Regions from separate parts of the Streptomyces sp. NPDC046985 genome, predicted to be linked through region 1. Evidence: riboswitches for the same ligand, from Rfam matches in the RefSeq annotation. Region 1 holds a riboswitch; the other holds the start of a gene.
What was found. Region 1 has a riboswitch for ZMP and ZTP ahead of ABZ861_RS20750 (bifunctional 5,10-methylenetetrahydrofolate dehydrogenase/5,10-methenyltetrahydrofolate cyclohydrolase). Riboswitches for the same ligand answer to the same signal wherever they lie in the genome.
Positions count from the first base shown of each region.

Region 2: another riboswitch for ZMP and ZTP. It lies ahead of ABZ861_RS02620 (glycine hydroxymethyltransferase); the one in region 1 lies ahead of ABZ861_RS20750 (bifunctional 5,10-methylenetetrahydrofolate dehydrogenase/5,10-methenyltetrahydrofolate cyclohydrolase).

Region 1 is NZ_JBEYWK010000015.1:166,421-169,771, reverse strand. Features, by position in the region: gene ABZ861_RS20760 (MBL fold metallo-hydrolase) at 1-454, opposite strand, end outside; gene ABZ861_RS20755 (S-(hydroxymethyl)mycothiol dehydrogenase) at 454-1,539, opposite strand; ZMP/ZTP riboswitch at 1,867-1,951, shown strand; gene ABZ861_RS20750 (bifunctional 5,10-methylenetetrahydrofolate dehydrogenase/5,10-methenyltetrahydrofolate cyclohydrolase) at 1,972-2,820, shown strand; gene ABZ861_RS20745 (glycosyltransferase) at 3,203-3,351, shown strand, end outside.
Region 2 is NZ_JBEYWK010000001.1:596,706-600,056, reverse strand. Features, by position in the region: gene ABZ861_RS02630 (hypothetical protein) at 1-121, shown strand, start outside; gene ABZ861_RS02625 (glutathionylspermidine synthase family protein) at 128-1,312, shown strand; ZMP/ZTP riboswitch at 1,722-1,810, shown strand; gene ABZ861_RS02620 (glycine hydroxymethyltransferase) at 1,844-3,289, shown strand.

The DNA.
Region 1 (3,351 bases):
CCTGGAACAGGGTGTCGCCGGTGAAGACGACGCCCAGCCCCGGATCGTGCAGGCACACCCCGCCGGGCGCGTGGCCGGGCGTGTGGAGGACCTTCAGGTCGGCGCCGGCCGCCTCGATCACCTGGCCGTCCGCCAAGTGCTCGTCCGGCTCCCGGTCCGGGTGGGTCATCCGCCACAGCGGCAGGTCGTCGGGGTGCAGCCAGATGCTCGCGCCGGTGAGGTCCGCGAGCGCCGGCGCGGCGTTCACGTGGTCGTTGTGGGCGTGGGTGCACACGATGGCGGTCAGTCGGCGGTCGCCCACCGCGGCGGCGACGGCCTCGGCGTCGTGGGCCGCGTCGATGACGACGGCCTCGTGGTCGTCGCCGACGATCCACACGTTGTTGTCGACGTCCCAGGAGCCCCCGTCGAGCGTGAACTGACCGGAGGTGACAAGGCGTTCGATGCGGGCGGCCATCAGAACACCACCACCGAGCGCAGCACGTCGCCCTGCTGCATCCGCTCGAACGCCTTCTCGACCTCGTCTAGTTGGATGGTCGAGCTGACGAACTTGTCCAGCGGCAGGCGGCCTTGCAGGTGCAGGTCGACGAGCATCGGGAAGTCGCGGGAGGGCAGGCAGTCGCCGTACCAGCTCGACTTGAGCGCGCCGCCGCGCCCGAAGACGTCCAGCAGCGGCAGTTCGAGCTTCATCTCGGGCGTGGGGACGCCGACCAGGACGACGGTTCCGGCCAGGTCGCGGGCGTAGAAGGCCTGGCGGTAGGTCTCCGGGCGGCCGACCGCGTCGACGACCACGTCGGCGCCGAATCCGCCGGTCAGCTCGCGGACGGCCTCGACCGGGTCCTTCTCGCGGGAGTTGACGGTGTGCGTGGCGCCCATCTCGCGGGCGGTGGCGAGCTTACGGTCATCGATGTCGACGGCGATGATCTTCGCCGCGCCCGCCAGGTGCGCCCCGGCGATCGCCGCGTCGCCGACGCCGCCGCAGCCGATGACGGCGACCGAGTCGCCGCGTCCGACGCCGCCGGTGTTGATCGCCGCGCCGAGGCCCGCCATCACGCCGCAGCCGAGCAGCCCGGCGACGGCCGGGGAGACGGCGGGGTCGACCTTGGTGCACTGCCCGGCCGCCACCAGCGTCTTCTCGGCGAAGGCGCCGATGCCGAGAGCCGGCGAGAGTTCGGCGCCGTCGGTGAGCGTCATCCGCTGGCGGGCGTTGTGGGTGTCGAAGCAGTACCAGGGGCGCCCGCGCAGACAGGCGCGGCAGGCGCCGCACACGGCACGCCAGTTGAGGACGACGAAGTCGCCGGGCGCGACGTCGGTGACGCCCTCGCCCACCGACTCCACGACGCCGGCGGCCTCGTGGCCGAGCAGGAAGGGGAACTCGTCGTTGATGCCGCCCTGTTTGTAGTGCAGGTCGGTGTGGCAGACGCCGCAGGCCTGGACCTGGACCACGGCCTCGCCGGGCCCCGGGTCCGGCACGACGATCGTCTCGACCCGCACCGGCTCGTCCTTCCCGGGTGCGATCACGCCGCGCACTTCCTGGGCCATGGTGGCTGTCCCCTTCCGTCGACCGTCGGCCGTCCCGTCGACCCTACGCCGTGGCTGATCGGAAACGGAGCGCATGGGCGCGGACCGGGTGCGCGCCGGGCGCCCGCGCCCAGAGCCGCCGTCCGGCGTCCCGTACGTGCGCGGACGGAGTGCGCGCCGGGCGCCGGTCCGCGTCGGCTCGGCGCCGCGGACGGCGGGGACCGGTCCGCACCGCGGCGAGACCGGGCCGGTGACCTGGTTAAGGACGGGCTTCGTCCGCTCGCCGGGATCACGCGGACCGGGTTCGGCGAGGCCCCTCCATGCGGCGACGAGTGAGTGAGTACGCTGGGGCGGGGCCGTGACTGGCGCTGAGGTGGAGCACCACCGGGGAGCGGCCCTCATCGAGTCGTAGCCGCGCGCCTGGGCGATCCATCGCACGCTCAGGAGCAGCACATGTCCCCAGCACGCCTCATGGACGGCGCCGCGCTCGCCCGGCAGATCGTCGAGAAGACCGCGCAGCGGGCCGCCGACCTCACCGACCGCACCGGCACGGCCCCGTGCCTGGCGACGGTGCTGGTCGGCGAGGATCCCGCCTCCGTGACGTACGTCCGTATGAAGCAGAACCGCTGCCGCGCGGCCGGGATCGACTCCCGGCGCGTCGCCCTGCCCGCCACGACCGGCACCGAGGAGCTGGTCGGCACGCTCCGGTCGCTGTCGCAGGACCCGTCGGTCCACGGCATCCTGCTTCAGCACCCCGTGGGCGAGCACGTCGACGAGCGGGCCGCGTTCGAGGCGATCGCGCCCGAGAAGGACGTCGACGGCGTCACCTTCGCCTCTTTCGCCACGATGAGCTTCGGCCTGCCGGGCTTCGTCTCCTGCACGCCCGGCGGCATCATGCGGCTGCTCGACGCCTACGACGTGGACCCCGCGGGCAAGCGCGCCGTCGTGGTCGGGCGCAGCGCGATCCTCGGCAAGCCGGTGGGCATGCTGCTGCTGGCGCGGAACGCCACGGTCACCTACTGCCACTCGCGGACCGCGGATCTGGCGTCCGTGGTGCGGGAGGCCGACATCGTCGTCGCCGCGGTGGGCCGGCCGCGGCTCGTGCGCGGCGAGGACGTCAAGCCCGGCGCGGTCGTGATCGACGCGGGCTACAACGAGGGCAACGTCGGCGACGTCGACTTCGACTCGGCGGCGGAACGCGCCTCGCTCATCACGCCGGTGCCGGGCGGAGTCGGCCCGATGACCATCGCGACGCTCCTGGAGCAGACGGTGGAGGCAGCCGCCCGGCAGCTCGGGGCGTGATCCGGGCGGCTGGGCGCGCAGGCGGGTGACGTCTGGGCCTAGGTGTCGTCGTCGGCGGCGCCGTCATCGGCGTCGGCGCCGGGCCGGGAGCGGGCGTCTGGGAGCAGAGCGGGCGCCCCGGGGCAGGGGGCGGGGCGAGGCAGGGGGCGGGGCGGCCTCCGCGGCCGGAGCGGACCCGGAGCGGGCCCGGACCGGACCCGGGCGGCCCTCGCCCGCACGCCGGGCGCATCCACGGGTGGGGGGCGACTGGAGCCCGCCGCCCCCGGCCCTCGCCCGCGCGCCGGGCGCGCCCGCCTCGGGGTGACGGCGTCGAGGTCAGACGGGTCGTTCGCGGGCCGTGGCGAGCGGCGCGGCCATACTGGCCGACGTGCGCGTAGCGATCATGACGGCGGGGTCCCGAGGCGATGTGGCCCCCTTCACCGGACTGGGGCACGGCCTGGCCCGAGCGGGCCATGCCGTCACCTTGGTCACCCACGCGTGCTTCGAGCCGCTGGTCGCGGGGTCGGGCGTGGGGTTCGCTCCGTTGCCGGT
Region 2 (3,351 bases), on a different contig from region 1:
GGGCAGCGGCTACATCGACGGCGGCTCCTTCACCAAGTCGGGCGGCAAGTCCGGCGGTTCGGGCCGCGGCGGCGTCGACCGCGGCGGCTTCGGCGGCGGCCACGGCAAGTCCGGCGGCTGACCCCGCGTGGAACGCCGCACCCTCGCGCCCCGCCCCGGCTGGCAGCAGACCGTCGAGTCACAGGGGCTGATCTACCCGCTCACCCGGTACCCGGACGGCGCCCTGCGCCCCTACTGGGACGAGAGCGCCTACTACGCCTTCACGCTCCCCGAGGTCGAGGCCCTGGAGGAGACCGTCGAGGAACTGCACCGCATGTGCCTGGCGGCGGCGGACCGCATCGTCGCCGCAGGCCGCTTCGCCGACCTCGGCATCACCGACGCCCGCCTCGCCCGCGCCGTCGCCGAGTCCTGGCGCCGCCGCGCCGAACTCCCCACCGTCTACGGCCGCTTCGACCTGCGCTACGACGGCACGGGCCCGGCGAAGCTGCTGGAGTACAACGCCGACACCCCCACCTCCCTCGTCGAGGCCGCCTCGCCGCAGTGGTTCTGGATGCAGGAGCGCTTCCCCGGCGCCGACCAGTGGAACTCCCTGCACGAACGCCTGGTCGACGCCTGGAAGCGGCAGGCCCATCTGCTCCCGCCGGGCGCCCCGCTGCACTTCGCGCACTCCGCCGACGACGAACTCGGCGAGGACCTGATGACGGTCGCCTACCTCAAGGAGACCGCCGAGCAGGCGGGCCTCGACACCGACTGGATCTCCATGGAGGAGATCGGCTGGGACCCGCTCTCCGGCCGGTTCGTCGACAACGGCCTGCACTTCATCCGCAGCGTCTTCAAGCTCTATCCGTGGGAGTGGCTGACCTCCGACCGCTTCGCCGGACACGTCCTGGACACCCTCGACAACGGCGGCGGCACCGGCGCCACCCTGTGGATCGAGCCCGCCTGGAAGATGCTGCTGAGCAACAAGGCGCTGCTCGCCGTCCTCTGGGAGATGTTCCCCGGCCACCCGAACCTGCTCCCCGCCCACCTGGACGGCCCGCGCGACCTGGCGGCGACCACCGGCTACGTCGCCAAGCCGCTGCTCGGCCGCGAGGGCGCCGGAGTGACCGTGCACGCGCCGGGCACGCCGCCGGTCCCGCGCGACGAGCCCTGCTGCTACCAGGCGCTCGCCCCGCTGCCCGCCTTCGACGGCAACCACGTCGTCCTCGGCGCCTGGGTCGTCGGGGACGAGCCCGCCGGCCTCGGCATCCGCGAGTCCTCCGGTCTGATCACCGACGAATACGCCCGCTTCCTGCCGCACGTGATCCTCTAGACCGGATCGATCAGGAGTCGAGAAGCGCGGTGCACGCCACCGACTCAAATCTGCCCGTCATGGTCGTGGGGGGGCGCGGGAGGAGTCCCGGGGGAAGCGGACGGTCCGGAAGAGGGGCGACTCGCCGGCGCCGGTGCCCCGTAGACGCAGGGCGTGGCTGATCAGGGCGTGGTGCAGCATGTAGAGGCGGTTCTCCCGGCGTCCGCCCTCGGAGAGCCGGTCGACGACCCCGGCGACGGGGGAGGCCGACGACGCCCGTCCGCCCGAACGACGACGCCCGAACTACGACGCCCGAACGACGACGCCCGAACGACGACGCCCGCCCGCCGGACGACGTCCGTCCCCGTCCCAGATCGCGCTCGCATGGCGGACGTTGCGGCGTGCGGGGACGGGGCGCCCGGTAGGCTGGGACTCGGGCCGTGACTGGCGCGCTGGGATGGGACCGACCATCGGGGAGCGGCCTGAGCGACAAGTGTGCCGTGCGCCTGGGCCGTCCCGTGCAGCCGAACGCCACGTCCGGAGGTCCCCGCCATGTCCGCGCCCCTCTCCCGCGAGTCCACCGCCTACCGCGCCGCCCTCGACGTGATCCGCGCCGTCGAGCCGCGGATCGCCGACGCCATCGGCCAGGAGATCGCCGACCAGCGCGAGATGCTCAAGCTGATCGCCTCCGAGAACTACGCCTCCCCGGCCACCCTGCTGGCCATGGGCAACTGGCTCAGCGACAAGTACGCCGAGGGCACCGTCGGCCGCCGCTTCTACGCCGGCTGCCGCAACGTCGACACCGTCGAGTCGCTGGCCGCCGAGCACGCGCGGGAGCTGTTCGGCGCCCGCCACGCCTACGTCCAGCCGCACTCCGGCATCGACGCCAACCTCGTCGCCTTCTGGGCCGTCCTCGCCCAGCGCGTCGAGCTGCCCGCGCTGGAGAAGGCCGGCGTCCGCCAGGTCAACGACCTCTCCGAGGAGGACTGGGCCGAGCTGCGCCGCGCCCTCGGCGACCAGCGCATGCTGGGCATGTCCCTGGACGCGGGCGGCCACCTCACCCACGGCTTCCGCCCGAACATCTCCGGCAAGATGTTCGACCAGCGCTCCTACGGCACCGACCCGGCCACCGGCCTGATCGACTACGACGCCCTGCGCGCCTCGGCCCGCGAGTTCAGGCCGCTGGTCATCGTCGCCGGCTACTCCGCCTACCCGCGCCTGGTGAACTTCCGGATCATGCGGGAGATCGCCGACGAGACCGGCGCCACGCTCATGGTCGACATGGCCCACTTCGCCGGGCTGGTCGCGGGCAAGGTGCTCACCGGCGACTTCGACCCGGTCCCGCACGCCCAGATCGTCACCACCACCACCCACAAGTCGCTGCGCGGCCCGCGCGGCGGCATGGTCCTGTGCGACGACTCGCTCAAGGACCAGGTCGACCGCGGCTGCCCGATGGTGCTCGGCGGCCCGCTCCCGCACGTCATGGCCGCCAAGGCGGTCGCCCTCGCGGAGGCCCGCCAGCCCGCCTTCCGGGACTACGCCCAGCGGATCGTCGACAACTCCCGCGCCCTGGCCGAGGGCCTGACGCGGCGCGGCGCCACGCTGGTGACCGGCGGCAGCGACAACCACCTCAACCTGATCGACGTCGCCTCCTCCTACGGGCTGACCGGCCGCCAGGCCGAGGCCGCGCTGCTGGACTCCGGCATCGTCACCAACCGCAACGCCATCCCCGCCGACCCCAACGGCGCCTGGTACACCTCCGGCATCCGCGTCGGCACCCCCGCGCTGACCACCCGCGGCCTCGGCGCCGCCGAGATGGACGAGGTCGCCGGCCTGATCGACCGGGTGCTGACGACGACCGAGCCCGGGACCACCGCCAAGGGCGCCCCCTCCAAGGCGCAGCACGTGCTCGACCCGAAGGTCGCGGACGAGGTCTCCCACCGGGCCACCGACCTCGTCGCGGGCTTCCCGCTGTACCCGGAGATCGACCTCGGCTGACGCCCCGGCGCCCGGCGGCCCGGCGCCCGCGCCCGCCGGGCCGCTGTCCTCGCGCCGCTGTC